2 regions of the Herbaspirillum sp. Her4 genome follow, and region 2 is predicted to be linked to the other one. Evidence: riboswitches for the same ligand, from Rfam matches in the RefSeq annotation. Region 2 holds a riboswitch; the other holds the start of a gene.
What was found. Region 2 has a riboswitch for fluoride ahead of ACWFUC_RS17635 (voltage-gated chloride channel family protein). Riboswitches for the same ligand answer to the same signal wherever they lie in the genome.

Region 1 (7,125 bases), 150 kb from region 2:
GAAAAATGGCCTGGACGTGGCCCTGGCCGTGGATGGCCGCGATGGCCTGGCCAAGCTCAAGAGCGATCCGGCCATCAAGCTGGTGGTGTCCGACGTGAACATGCCCAACATGGATGGCCTGACCATGGCCGAGAAGATCCGCAGCGAACTGGGCAATGCCACTGTGAACATCATCATGCTCACTACCGAGAATTCGCCCATCATGAAGGAACGTGGCAAGGCGGCCGGTATCAAGGGTTGGATCGTCAAGCCCTTCAAGGGGGAGGCGGTGTTGCCGACGTTCAAGAAGCTGGTGGGTGTTTGAGTCGATAAGATAGCTAAAGAGAACTCATGATCCTGCAGCATGATTCTTGATCGGCTCGCTTGTTTGCGAGCCGTTTTCATTTCCGGCGTTACTACTGTCCTGGGTGATTTGACGTGGCTACAATGATCGTCCGTTCATGATCCAATCCGTTTCAAACCGAGCGATATGCCGAAACTCAAGCAAGGAACGATTCTGCCCGGCCGCCGCGAAAACGCCGCCCTCACAAAGGCTGCTCTGGCCGACCCGGACACGCAGCTTCTCACGGCGGAGCAGTTCGCAGCGATGCGTCCGGAGGGCGGACGTGGCAGATCTGCGGGAGTGGCTGGCGCAGCACAAGCTGGCTCGAATCACTTCTCTTCCAGCACCAGTTCGAAACAGATCAGCACGGGATTACTGCCGCGCTTGAGCACGCCTTCACAGACCTGACCTTGGGGATTGATGAGGCCGATGTCCAGGCGGCCGACTCCATCACGCACTTCGCCCGAGCGGATCAGGATTTCAGTGGCACGGTCTTCCAGCACGCGTCCGTCTTCAAATTCCGCCCCGATGATGCTGCCCACGCTGCCGCGCACGACGGCATTGCGCATGCCCTGCTCCGCGCAGGCCTGTTCGACGGCGATGGTGAGATCCTGGTCGGGGCGGATGCGTGCCAGTACCAAGCGTTTTCCACTCGCTGAGAGGGGCTGGTCGCTCAGCCGGGTAGGGTAGAACAGGGTGAAATTGGTCTCGGGATCGTAGCGAGTCGCCATGGTGGCGTCGTGCAGACCCCAGGCTTGCGCGGGCGTACTGGCGCCGACCACGGTTTTTTCCATCATCAGGTGACCACCCTGGCGCTGGCCATCGCGGCCGCGCCAGATGGCGTGACAGTGCACGAAAGGCTCGCCGTCCTTGCGTCCGGCGGTGGCGCAGGCGTATTCGATCACCGTTCCTTCTTCCATCGCCTGTGGCGCGCTGTAGAAAGCGGCGTGCTGGTCATCCACCGCCAGTGCAGGCATGAGGAAGTGAAGGGGGGAGACAGGGAGGTTGGCGAAGCGCACGGTACCGCCATCCAGGCCCGCGCGTGCCAGCGGAATGCTGATGGCGTCACGCAGGTTCATGCCGGCTTCGAGGGTGAAATCGAGATGCATCGCCGGACCGGACAGGGTAACGATGCGCTGCGGGTCGGGCGGGCCGGGGTGGCGGACGGTGCGGGCGAAGGCGGGTGCGGCTGTCATGCGGTCTCCTTGGCAGCTGGGCTGCAGGCGGTGCGGCTTTGAGGGGCCGTCGGGGCTGGTTGAGTTCGGGGATTATCGCGCGTTCGGTGGCGGGGTGCCGGTGAATGTTTTTAATCCGTCAGCACGCAGATGAAGTTTGCAACTGCATATGGTCACTCACAATGAGTGCTGACACTTCTGCGGACACCTCTGGCTCGATCAGCAGTACAGATGGAGGAAATGACCATTACAGTCCCGATACAGCGCACTGTACAGTTATGCTGTCCGCCTCCCGCTGCACGAGACAGGGTACCGGCCCGGCCTCACATCACTTCTCGCCGATACTCTCCTGCTCCCGCTCCGCCTGGCGCCGCGCCCTGTAGGCGCCAATCTCGCCGATCTTCAAGCCTTCCGGCAGCGACAGATACTTCCCCTGTCCCACGCGTTGCGCATGATAGATGCCGGTATGTCCGGAGAACAGATAGGCCACCACGCAAGCCAGCGCCGCAAACGGACCGATCTCCGGCCCGAACAATTCGACGGCCATGATGGTGGAGGCAATCGGCGTATTGGCCGCGCCCGCAAAGACCGCCACGAAGCCGATCCCGGCCAGCATCGAAAATGGCAGATGCAGCAGGGGGGCCAGCGCATTGCCCACTGTCGCGCCGATATAGAAGAGCGGTGTGACTTCGCCGCCCTTGAAACCGGTGCCCAGCGAGGTCACCGTGAAGACCATCTTGCCCAGGAAATCCCAAGGGGCCAGCGGTTGCTGGAAGGCTTCCACGATCACCGGGATGCCGAGGCCGATGTAGCGTTGCGTACCCAGCGCCCACACCGCCACCGCAACGATGGCGCCGCCGATGAACGGTCGCAGCGGCGCATAGCTGACGTGACGCTTCATGAAGGCCGATAGCCGGTGCGTGCTGTTGGCAAACACCATGCCGACCAGCCCGAAGACCACACCGGCCGCGATCACCGCCGCCACGCTCCACAGCGCGACCGGTACCACGCCGCCCATGTGGTAGTGGGTGTGATGCACGCCCCAGGCCAGCCCGACCTGATCGGCCGCAATGGCCGCCACGAAGCAGGGCAGGATGGCGTCATAGCGCATGCGGCCGATGGCCAGCACTTCCAGTCCGAACAATGCACCGGCCATCGGCGTGCCGAAGACCGACGCAAACCCGGCGCTGATGCCGGCCATCAGGAGAATGCGCCGGTCTTCCGTGCGCAGACGCAGCACCGTGGTCAGCTGATCGGCCAGCGCGCCGCCCATCTGCACGGCCGTGCCTTCACGGCCCACGGAAGCACCGAACAGGTGCGACATCACGGTGCCGAACAACACCAGCGGCGCCATCCGCAGCGGGATCACCTTTTTCGGATCGTGGATTTCATCGATCAGCAGGTTGTTGCCGGCTTCCACCGGCTTGCCGGTCTTCAGGTACAGCCAGCCGACCGCAAAACCGCCCAGCGGCAGCAACCAGATGATCCACGGATGGGTTTCACGCCAGTGCGTGGCGTAGTCCAGCGCGAAGAGGAAGAAGGCCGATGCCGATCCGGCAAGGGCGGCGATCAGGCTGGCGATCAGACACCATTTGATGATGTAAGGCAGCAGGTGCAGCTGTTCGGGGAGTTTATGATTTTTCATGTGACCAGAGTGCTGAATGAACATCCTGGCACACCGGGTGCAGCGCGCGCGAAGCAGAAAGGCGAACGCCTACAGCCCCGGATTGCCAGGTCACTGTAGGCATCATCAGCCCCAACAGGACGTTGGTGGCGGTTGAAGGAGGAATGCCATCTCCTTGACCCCGATAGTAGCAAGATTGAAGCTCATCGACAACGGCGCGTTGTCTGTTGCAGACAGTGCATAGGTCAATCATCCACGCAGGGCCGCTTCCAGGTCACGCAAGTGCAGCCAAAGCCGGCCGCTGCTGCCTGCCGTGAGGGCGTGGGCGATGCGGCCGAACCACTGCGGCTGCAGCCGCAGCGCCGTGCGGAAGGCCTGCAGGGCATCGTCCATGCGATGTATCTCTTGCAGGGCCACACCCAGGTTGAGCGCGGCATCGGCATAGCCGGGACGCAGTTGCAGCGCGCGGGCAAAGGCGTCGACGGCGGCGGCACCTTCCTTCATATCCTGCAGCGTCAGACCGAGGTTGAACCAGGTCTCGGCTACCTCGGGACGCAGCCGGCACGCTTGTTCAAAGGCCTCACGGGCGGCGGGCAGCGCGCCCAGTTCGCGCAGGGCGCTCCCCAGGTTGAGGACGGCTTCCATGGCTTGCGGCGCCAGCGCGACGGCCTGGCGCAAAGCCGCTACGGCCTCCGCATGCCGCCCCACTGCCGACAAACTGGTGCCGAGGTGGAAATGCGCCTGGCTCAGTCCAGGCTGATGTCGTGCCGCTGCGTCGAAATACTGGACGGCCGTGGCGGGATCGCCTTCGGCCAGCGCTATCCGGCCGGCCATGAGTAACGAGGGCACATGCTCCGGCCGCGGTGCCAGGCTCAGCAGGATATGTTGCCGCGCCTGCGCCAGCGCCTGCCGGTCCAGCGCCAGCATGGCCAGCAGCTGATGGGCCGCCGGATGCTGCGGCACCAGCGCCAGCAAGGCGTGGCAGACTTGTTCGGCTTCTGCGGCACGTCCGGCATTGTAGTGCTGCAGGGCGGCGCCCATGATCTGGTCGGGAGCGGCTGGCGAGGCGGACATGGCGCGGGCAGGTGGTTGTTCAGCCAGCGGCGCGTTCGACGATGACGTAATGCTTGCGCACCGGCTCCAGCACTTCAAAGACGCCCTTGAATCCCGCCGGAATCACCATCGCATCGCCCGGACCCGCTTCGGCCGCATGGCCCTGTTCGTCGATGACGCGGCAGCGGCCTTCGAGGACGCAGAAATATTCATCTTTGTTGGGGGCGAAGGCGATGCGCCAGCTGCCTTTTTCGCAGGCCCAGATGCCGGCGTTCATTTCTCCGCTGGCATTGGTGAAGTGATTCCACGTGGTGCGCAGCGGATTGCCCTCCAGGCGGCGGTCTTCGCGTGGGTGGTCGTATTCGGGCGCAGGGGAATTCAGGCGGAACTGGGTGATGGCAGGGGTGGCGGACATGATGAAGAAGTGGGCAGGCAGCGGTCAACGGCGAGGCCAGCAGTGTAACAGCAGCAGGCCCGCTACAGTCGCGCTGGCTGGCACCAAGCGGGATGCCTTGGGTCACATCGGGACAGGAGAATCTGAACGAGGAGAGCATCATGGGCAAGATCTGGATCGGCATTTCCGGCTGGCGCTATGCGCCGTGGCGCGGCAGTTTCTATCCCGAGGGGCTGCGTCAGGACGACGAACTGCACTACGCCTCGCGGGTACTGCCTAGCATCGAACTCAACGGTTCCTTCTACGCCCTGCAGCGCCCGGAAAGCTACCAGCGCTGGTATGAAGCAACGCCGCCCGGCTTCCTTTTCAGCCACAAGGGCAATCGCTTCATCACGCACACGCGCCGGCTGCAGGATATTGATGGCGCTCTGGCCAATGTCTTCGCCTCCGGCGTACTGAACCTGAAAGAAAAGCTCGGCCCCTTCCTGTGGCAATTCCCGCCCAGCTTTCGCTACGACCCGGAGCCACTGGAACACTTCCTTAGCCTGCTGCCGCACGATACCGAGGCGGCGCAGCGGCTGGCGCGTGGCCATGAGCCGCGCATGGAGGGCAGGGTGGCGCTGGATGTCGACCGCAAGCGCAAGCTGCGCCATGCCATGGAAATTCGTCATGACAGCTTCGTGGATGAATCCTTCATCAAGCTGCTGCGCAAATACAAGGTCGCGCTGGTCGTCGCGGATGCGCCCAAGAAATGGCCCTATCAGGAGGACGTGACGGCTGATTTCATGTACCTGCGCCTGCATGGCGACAAGCGCCTGTACCAGAGCGGTTACAGCGATGAAGCCATCGACGCCTGGGCCGAGCGCATCCGGGCCTGGGCCAGCGGCGGTCAGCCGGAAGATGGGCCGCGCATCTCGGGGAGCGCGCCGCGCAAGCGGGCCAGTCGCGACATTTACTGTTATTTTGATAACGATATGAAGGTCAAGGCCCCCTTTGACGCGCGCCGCCTGATCGACCGCCTGGGCCTGAAGCTGGACTTGCCGCCGCCCGGCCACATGCTCGATGAGGATCGATGAGGTGAACCGGCCTCGAGGAGCGGCTATAATACTGCCCCTGATGCGGACAAAATGGGCTGCAATATCAGTGACTTAGTGAAGTTTGCTGAATTGCTGAAGCCCGCCGCGTGAATTCATCCCGGTGCGGCCTTGCGCCTGCCTTTCGCCTTCATATCGTGACTTACAGCATCAAAGAAATCTTCTATACCTTGCAAGGCGAGGGCGCGCACGCCGGCCGTCCGGCGGTGTTCTGCCGTTTTTCGGGCTGCAACCTCTGGACCGGCCGCGAGGAAGACCGCGCCCGCGCCATCTGCCAGTTCTGCGATACCGATTTCGTCGGCACCGATGGCGAGAACGGCGGCAAGTTCAAGTCGGCGGCTGAGCTGGCCGACAAGATCAACAGCTTCTGGCCGGCCCGCCATACGGCCAGCAAATACGTCGTCTTCACCGGCGGCGAGCCCCTGCTGCAACTGGATACGGCCCTGATCGAGGCCATGCATGCGGTCGGCTTTGAGATCGCCATTGAGACCAATGGCACCATCGAGGTGCCGCAGGGCGTGGACTGGATCTGCGTGAGCCCCAAGATGGGCTCGGAACTGAAGGTCAAACGCGGCAGCGAACTCAAAGTGGTGGTGCCGCAGCCTGGCCAGCCGCTGGACGAATATGAAAAGCTGGATTTCCAGCACTTCCTGCTGCAACCCATGGATGGCCTGCAGGCGGCCGCCAATACGCGCCTGGCCATCGAGATGGTCAAGAACAACCCCAAGTGGAAACTGAGCATCCAGACCCACAAGCTGCTCAATATCCCCTGACCGATTTTTTGCTTTTTTCTTCATGCGGCGCTGCGCCGCGTGATTACAATGGCTTCACCCGGCCTGCTGCACGGCTTGTGCGGCGGCCATCCTCGAAGAAACATTCATGCTCACCATCACCCGCAAACTCGAATTCGACGCCGGCCACCGCATTCCGGACCACAAGAGCCAGTGCCGCAACCTGCACGGCCACCGCTATACGCTGGAAATCACCCTGACCGGCGCGGTCATCGACATCGAGGGCAATTCCGACAACGGCATGATCATGGACTTCTCCGACATCAAGGCCCTGGCCAAGGAGCACCTGGTCGATGTCTGGGACCATGCCTTCCTGGTCTATGAAAAGGACGCGCCGGTCCGCGACTTCCTGGCCAGCCTGCCGGGCCACAAGACGGTCATCATCGGCAGCATCCCGACGGTCGAAAACCTGGCCCGCGAAGCCTTCGCCATCCTCAAGGCAGCCTACAAGGACCGCTACGGCACCGGCCTGCATCTGCAGAAGCTGGTGCTGCACGAAACGCCCAATTGCTGGGCTGAAATCACGGCCGACTGATGGACGGCGCTGTCCTCCCGCAAGCCATCACCGAGGCCGACCTGCGCCACATGCGCGCCGCGCTCGACCAGGCCAACAATGCCTGGGCGCTGGGCGAGGTGCCGGTGGGTGCGGTGGTGGTCAAGGATGGCGTGGTC
Region 2 (7,125 bases):
TTCTGCAACGCCCCCAAGGGCGAAGATGCCGCCAAGCGCCTTTCGTTCTGCGAGCAGCTTCTGGATGAATACGCGAACACCGTCTTCCAACGGGAAAACTCGCGCCTCAATGACGGCTGACTCCTTCACTCATCTCCACGCTGAAAGGTAGATTTAAATGCTAAATCTGGCTCATCTTGCACCTACAGTGCTCGCTTCGTTTATGGCCTCATTGGTCGAATTTGTAGAGGCGCTGACCGTCGTATTGGCGGTCGGCACCGTCCGAGGATGGCGACCGGCTATTGCTGGCACCGTCAGCGCCCTAGGCATTTTGCTTCTGATGGTCGTCTTCTTCGGGAAATCGCTGGCAGCCATTCCCCTGCCAATTATCCAGCTTGTCATCGGCACCTTGTTGTTGATGTTTGGGCTACGCTGGCTGCGCAAGGCCATCCTGCGCTCGGCCGGTGTCATACCACTGCATGACGAAACAGCGGCCTATCAAAAGGAAACAGCACTTCTCCGCCAGGACATGCCTTCCAAGAATGCCTGGGACAAAGGTGCCTTCCTCACCGCTTTCAAGATTGTGATGCTGGAAGGCATTGAAGTGGTCTTCATCGTCATTGCCATCGGCGCAAGCGGGCAACTCATGCTGCCGGCGTCCATCGGCGCGTTGGCAGCCTTGCTCGCGGTCATTCTGTTGGGACTGTGGCTCCACCGCCCCTTGGCGAATATTCCGGAAAACACCCTGAAGTTCGGCGTCGGCATTCTCCTGGCGGCTTTCGGAACATTCTGGGTCGGGGAAGGTATCCGTATCGAATGGCCAGGGGAGGACCTGATTTTGATTGCCCTCATCGTCGGATATTTTGCTATTGCTCACGTTGTTCTGTGGGCTTGCAGAAAAAGACGCGCGAGCCGCATCCTTTCGACCCGGGCGACACAAAAGAAGGCTGTGGCCAGCAATCCCGGGTGGCTGGCTACGATCTGGATCGAGCTGGTAGCCATGTTCGTTGATGATGGCGTACTGGCAGGAGGTACGCTTGCCTGGATCGCAGTGGGCTGGGGAGCAATGGCGATTGTATCGGCACCAATGGAACTTGCGGCCAGCCTGTTTTCAACCGGGCTGGCCATTATCCTGGCCGCCAGCGCGATTAGAGCGTCGTCAAGATAAGACAACAGCGAGGCAAACATCGGTTGTTCTTTAAATCGAAACTTGCTAGTATCTGTTCCAAGGAGATGGCATTCCTCCTCGAACCGCCACCAACATTCTGTTGGGGCTGATGATGCCTACAGTAACCTGGTAACCCAGGACTGTAGGCATTCGCCTTTATAGTTCTGCTCGCCAGGCCGATTACTTCAATCCCTGGCAGCATGAAACACTACAAACACCCCGAACAACTTGATCTGCTTCCGTACATCGGAAAATGGTGCGTCATCGCCAGCTTGATTGCCGCCCTGGCGGGCACCGCATCTGCATTCTTCTTGTTCGCGCTCGAATACGCCACGCATTGGAGGGAAAGCCATGGCTGGATCATCTGGCTCCTGCCGTTGGGCGGCTTCGTTGTTGGCTGGCTCTATCTCCATACGGGCAAGCCGGTCGAGGCTGGCAACAACCTGCTGATTGACGAAATTCACGACCCGAAGAAAGTGGTGCCACTACGGATGGTACCGCTGGTCCTGTTTGGCACCGTGATGTCGCACCTGTTCGGTGCCTCGGTGGGCCGAGAAGGTACTGCCGTGCAGATGGGCGGTGCGCTGGCTGACCAGTTGACGCATCTCTTTAAGATGCGGCACGAAGACCGCCGCATTTTGCTAATGGCCGGGATAAGTGCAGGCTTCTCGTCGGTCTTTGGTACACCCATGGCCGGTGCCATCTTCGGGCTGGAAGTCTTGGCCATCGGGCGTATGCGCTATGACGCCATTTTCCCTTGCTTTGTGGCTGCCATTGCGGCCGATCAGATTGGGTTAGCTTGGGGCGTCCATCACACCCACTATTCCATGACCGGAAGCGCGCCTATCGCGATTTGGAGCGTTGCGGCCGTGATCGCGGCAGGCATCATCTTCGGCCTGATCGGCATGATCTTCGCCAACACGACCCATAGCCTGTCTTCTTTCATGAAGCGCCACGTCTCTTATGCACCATTGAGACCGTTTATTGGCGGCTTGGTCGTCGCCATCGCGGTATGGCTCGTCGGCACGGATCGCTACATTGGCTTGGGTATCCCAGTGATTGTGGAATCCTTCCAGCACCCAGTGGCACCCTGGGATTTCCTGGCCAAGATGATTTTTACTGTCACCTCGTTGGGTACGGGCTTTAAGGGTGGCGAGGTGACGCCCCTGTTCTACATCGGCGCCACCGTCGGTAATGCCTTGGCGCCGGTGCTGCATCTGCCATTTTCCCTTTTGGCGGGTATCGGATTCGTGGCGGTCTTTGCCGGTGCGGCCAATACCCCCATTGCTTCCACCATCATGGCCATCGAATTGTTTGGCCCTGAAATTGGCCCCTTCGCCGCGCTTGCCTGCGTCGTGAGCTATCTCTTCTCTGGACATACCGGCATTTACCACGCCCAACGAGTGGGACATGCAAAGCATCGTCCGCACCCAGAAGGAATGAAGATATCTGAGATCAGCGCCTATCGGGCGAAACTGAAGAACGAGCATCAGCAGCAGACCACCGAATCTAAGACAGAGAAGGTCCAGGACCATGACTGAGACGACTGCGCTTCGGCTGTACTTCCCGATTTCTGCCAAGGCGAAAGCCACCCGATTCTGGCACAAGCTATCCGCGCCAGCGCTTGCGCATCACCTGGTAGCCGTGGCGCATCGCGCAGGTATTGCGCAGGTCACCCTGCATCATGTGACGGCCGGCTATCTGCCTGGCGAAAAGATGAGTCATCACCATCCGGATGTCTCATCAATGCGCCATCCCCAGTGCCTCGAATTGCTTGACTCGGAAAAGCAACTGCGCAAGTTCCTGCACGATCACCATGAGGAGCTGACCAAGGTTCGCGCCGTACTTTTCCGGTGTGAATTGCCCCTTGAGGCAGGAGACAAAACATGATCAAGGCAATCGCTGTCATCAGTCTGGGAGGCGCCGTAGGGTGCGTCGCCCGCTGGGGGCTCAGCACCAGGTTTAACGGCATGTTCAGCGTTATCCCAGCCGGTACGCTTCTAGCCAACTGGCTCGGTGGCTATCTCATCGGGCTGGCTACCGCCTATCTGGCTACCCATCCGATGATCGCGTCGGAGTGGCGCCTGTTCATTGTTACCGGTTTTCTCGGCGGGCTGACGACCTTTTCCACGTTCGCTGCAGAAGTTGTTTCCTTATTGCAGAGCGGCCGGCTTATATGGGCGATTGGCGCAATTGGCCTGCACGTGGGTGGCGCCTTGCTGATGACGATTCTCGGTATTTCCACAGTGATGTTGACACGTTAAGGAGCCCACCATGAAAGGCTTTCAGATCACCTTTTTCACGCAGCAAGACCGCAAACACAAAGGGAAGCCGTTGGCCGAATGGTTGCTGCAGTTCGCGCGTGAGAACGGTGCGCACGGCGGCACGATCACGGCTGGAAGCGAAGGATTTGGACGAGATGGACGGATACATTCCGCGCACTTCTTTGAGCTGGCCGATCAACCCATCGAAGTAGTTGTCGCCGTGGACGAACGCACCTCGACGACGCTGTTTTCTGGACTTGAGACAGAAGGTGTATCGGTTTTTTACGTGAAGACGGCCGTCGAATTTGGTGCAATAGGCTCGCCAAAGTAAAACGGCATCGGTCAACCTGGGAGAAATAATGGAGACAAAAGAGAAGCCAAGCAGCCAGGAGATGCGGGACTTGAAAGCCAAGCTGAACCTGCACATTGGGATGCTGACAGCCGCCCACTTCGTGATTCTGGCTGGTTGGTTGGGCCTATCTCAACTCGAATACAGAAATCCAAGAGTCGTACTTTGCTTATTGATTTTGACGTCGTTGACCTGGCTGTGGTTGGTTGTCACAGCCAGGCGTCGCTGGAGTTTATGGAGGGCGCAGGAGCGCAAGGAGACGACGCCAAGTGAGCACTAAGACTCACCATTGCGTCAATTTTTCATATTTAGGAGATCACCATGGCAATTACGCTGAAGAGTCGACATCCAAAGAAAGAACAGCAGAGCCTGGCCATTGGCCTGGAGAAGTGGCACGAGAGCCTATTGCTAATAAGCGCTCTGCTAATCGTTGGCGCGCTCTTTCTCGGAAGTGAAAATGCAGAACAGCATATCCTGCACTTATTGCACTGGATCGGAAGTGACTGTAGCTGGTGCCGCATCTCCCCCATTTGAAATCTCGCCAGCGTGACTAAAGCGATCCTTCAGTCGCTTTAGTCTGCTTACTGATGCTGGACTGGGTAAGTCACGGATCATCTGGATGCTTCCGCTATGACGTTTCGGTGCGGTTGGGCTCTGTCTTCCTACTGGCAAGCCGCTAGGGCCGACAACAACCTGTTGCTCTTGGGTACCGTCATGTTTCATCTTCTCGGCGCTTTGGGCGGAAAGATGCGGCGGCTCAGCCAAGGGGAGGCTGGCTTACAAGTCGGCCGATACCGAGATAAGTCCGGAAATCGCATTTAATCCTGCAAGTACTTAACGTCGCAGTCTTTATTGCGAGTAAACGGTAGCTTGAAGGGAGAGTTTTTGCTTAATTGCCGCCCTGACGCAAGTAGCACTCCTGGCAGGGCCTAAAGAAGTCATCACTAACGTGGAGGAAAATCGTGTTTTGGGAAAAGAAGCTTGACGCCTGGGTACAAAACATCCGTAACGTATCCGCGCTGCCCCTGCGGTTGGTGCTGTGGAACGGACAGCAGTACGACTTCGGTACCGGTGTGCCGGAAGTCACCCTGAAAGTCCCGCATGCATCGGCCATCACCTCGCTGTTGACACCGTCGCTCTCCAGCCTCGGCGAAGCCTATGTCGAGGGCAAGATCGAAGTCGAGGGCAAGGTCAAGAACATCATCAACGTCGCCAACGCGCTGGCCGCCAACACCCTCAAGGCCGAAGGCCGCCTGGGCCGCGTGGTGCGCAGCGTGACGCACACCAAGAAGCGCGACGCGGAAGCTATCCAGTACCACTACGACGTCTCCAACGACTTCTACAAGCTGTTCCTCGACGAGAACATGGTCTACTCCTGCGCCTACTTCGAGAATGGCGACGAGGACCTGGGCAGCGCCCAGCTGAAGAAGATCGACCATATCCTGGAAAAGATCCAGCTCAGGCCCGGCCAGAGCCTGCTCGACATCGGCTGCGGCTGGGGGGCGCTGGTGCTGCGCGCGGCGCAGAAGTATGGCGCCCACTGCGTGGGAGTGACGTTGTCGAAGAACCAGTATGCGCTGGCGCGCGAACGGGTCGAAGCCGCCGGGCTCTCGGACCGCATCGACATCCGCCTGCAGGACTACCGCGATGTCACCGGCAGCTTCGACCGCATCACCTCGGTGGGCATGTTCGAACACGTCGGCGTCAAAAACCTGCCGGTTTACTTCGCCCAGATCTGTAAGTTGCTGGCGGATGATGGCATGGCGATGAACCACGGTATCACCAGTACCGACATCGAGAATGGCGAATCACCTTATGGCGCGGGTGAATTCATTGACAAATACGTCTTCCCCGCCGGCGAGCTTCCGCACATCAGCACCGTGCTCAAGACCATGCAGGAAGGTGGGCTGGAAGCCTTCGACGTGGAAAACCTGCGCCGCCACTACGCCCGCACCTGCGGCATCTGGGCCGACAACTTCGAAGCAAATACCGCAGCCATCCAAAATGTGACCGACGATAAGCATTACCGCATATGGCGCGTCTACCTGGCCGGTAGTGCTTATGGTTTCGAACACGACTGGATTTCGCTCTATCAGGTGATCTGCACTAAGGCTGGCAACAGCGCCCAGACGCTGCCGTGGTCGCGCAAATATATCTACCAAAAAGAAGACTCGCCTCCTCATCAAGCAGGTACTTTATCGACGCGACCCAGCACGTAAGTAAAAAAGCCGCTCCCGAGAGCGGCTTTCAACATAAATTGGATTGACGCTTGGGTATAAAACCCTGGGTTTATCAGTGAGTCCCAATAGCGTCCAGACCAACTGTCTTACCAGGAAAGCCAGCGGCATCAAAATAGCGAGTCTTACCGACCTCTTGATACATTAAGACGGTACGTAATCCCTCATCTGAAGCAAGCGACTTGATTGTTGTTTTCGTCACTACCGGAATTTTCCCATGAGGCATTGCCTCCGTCAGCACTCTCCCAACCAGCTTTCCTTGATTCGAAATTTTTAACCGAAGAATCGCAGCAATTGTCTTTCCTACATCAGCATTGCTTACCGGGGCGGTATCAACAAACTGAGTTTTGAAGTCTGGTCCATAAGCGGCATTAAAATTAAAGGTGTCGGCTCTGCTGAAACTACCATGCATACCTTGTCCCTGTTGCAGACCCGTATCAGCAATTTCTACTGCACAAGTATTTACAATGTCGCAGCCTGTAGAAAACGACTTGAAATTCACGGCAATGGCCGGCATTGGTGTGATCGCGGAGCCCTGTAGGTTGATATCCTTCAGCGTTAATGTGCCTGGAAAAGTTCCCAAGCGGCTATCGACGAACACGCCGCTCACATAATCTTGCGCAAGCAAGGTTTTTACAATTTTTTCGGCCAATTTTTGTGAAGCTGCTTTGCCAGAGGTTGACGGCAAATAGATCAGGTCTGAGCCCCCATTTCCGGCCACAACCACTAATGGCTTATCTGGATTGTCGCCGAGAACACCATTTGCAAATTTTGAGTGAGCACCGGTCGGGATCTGAGCGTTCTTTTGGTCTGGATCCCACAGCGTCAGGCCTAACGCAACTGCGAGATCTTTAGCAAGAAAGCCGGGCGGCAAAAATCCTTCTGGGACGTCCGAATAGCGCTCTTTCGCGGCATCACTGGTAGCGCTTTGCTTGGAGATCGTTGAAAAGCCATGATCCGCAGAAACCACGATATCGGTAGTTTTGTCCAACCCTAATTCAACCAAGGCCTCTTGAATCTCGCGTAAGTTATCGTCTGCATTCTTGATTGCCGCAAGTGTGGTTGGGCCATTGATGCCCGGCACCAATTTGTTCAGGCTGTCGCCTTGATTGTGTTGCGTGCCATCGG

Region 1: linked by a shared signal. The riboswitch ahead of ACWFUC_RS18335 (voltage-gated chloride channel family protein) and the one ahead of ACWFUC_RS17635 (voltage-gated chloride channel family protein) in region 2 are both predicted to bind fluoride.

The regions. Positions count from the first base shown of each region.
Region 1 covers NZ_CM176330.1:4,036,605-4,043,729, reverse strand. The annotation lists gene ACWFUC_RS18345 (response regulator) at 1-304, shown strand, start outside; gene ACWFUC_RS18340 (PCC domain-containing protein) at 652-1,518, opposite strand; gene ACWFUC_RS18335 (voltage-gated chloride channel family protein) at 1,826-3,142, opposite strand; fluoride riboswitch at 3,232-3,305, opposite strand; gene ACWFUC_RS18330 (tetratricopeptide repeat protein) at 3,371-4,195, opposite strand; gene ACWFUC_RS18325 (cupin domain-containing protein) at 4,215-4,589, opposite strand; gene ACWFUC_RS18320 (DUF72 domain-containing protein) at 4,730-5,644, shown strand; gene queE (7-carboxy-7-deazaguanine synthase) at 5,800-6,435, shown strand; gene queD (6-carboxytetrahydropterin synthase QueD) at 6,542-6,988, shown strand; gene tadA (tRNA adenosine(34) deaminase TadA) at 6,988-7,125, shown strand, end outside.
Region 2 covers NZ_CM176330.1:3,888,431-3,895,555, reverse strand. The annotation lists gene ACWFUC_RS17645 (Chromate resistance protein ChrB) at 1-120, shown strand, start outside; gene ACWFUC_RS17640 (COG4280 domain-containing protein) at 158-1,147, shown strand; fluoride riboswitch at 1,200-1,273, shown strand; gene ACWFUC_RS17635 (voltage-gated chloride channel family protein) at 1,348-2,688, shown strand; gene ACWFUC_RS17630 (DUF190 domain-containing protein) at 2,681-3,037, shown strand; gene crcB (fluoride efflux transporter CrcB) at 3,034-3,411, shown strand; gene ACWFUC_RS17620 (DUF190 domain-containing protein) at 3,422-3,742, shown strand; gene ACWFUC_RS17615 (hypothetical protein) at 3,813-4,040, shown strand; gene ACWFUC_RS17610 (hypothetical protein) at 4,082-4,294, shown strand; gene ACWFUC_RS17605 (class I SAM-dependent methyltransferase) at 4,723-5,979, shown strand; gene ACWFUC_RS17600 (alkaline phosphatase family protein) at 6,053-7,125, opposite strand, start outside.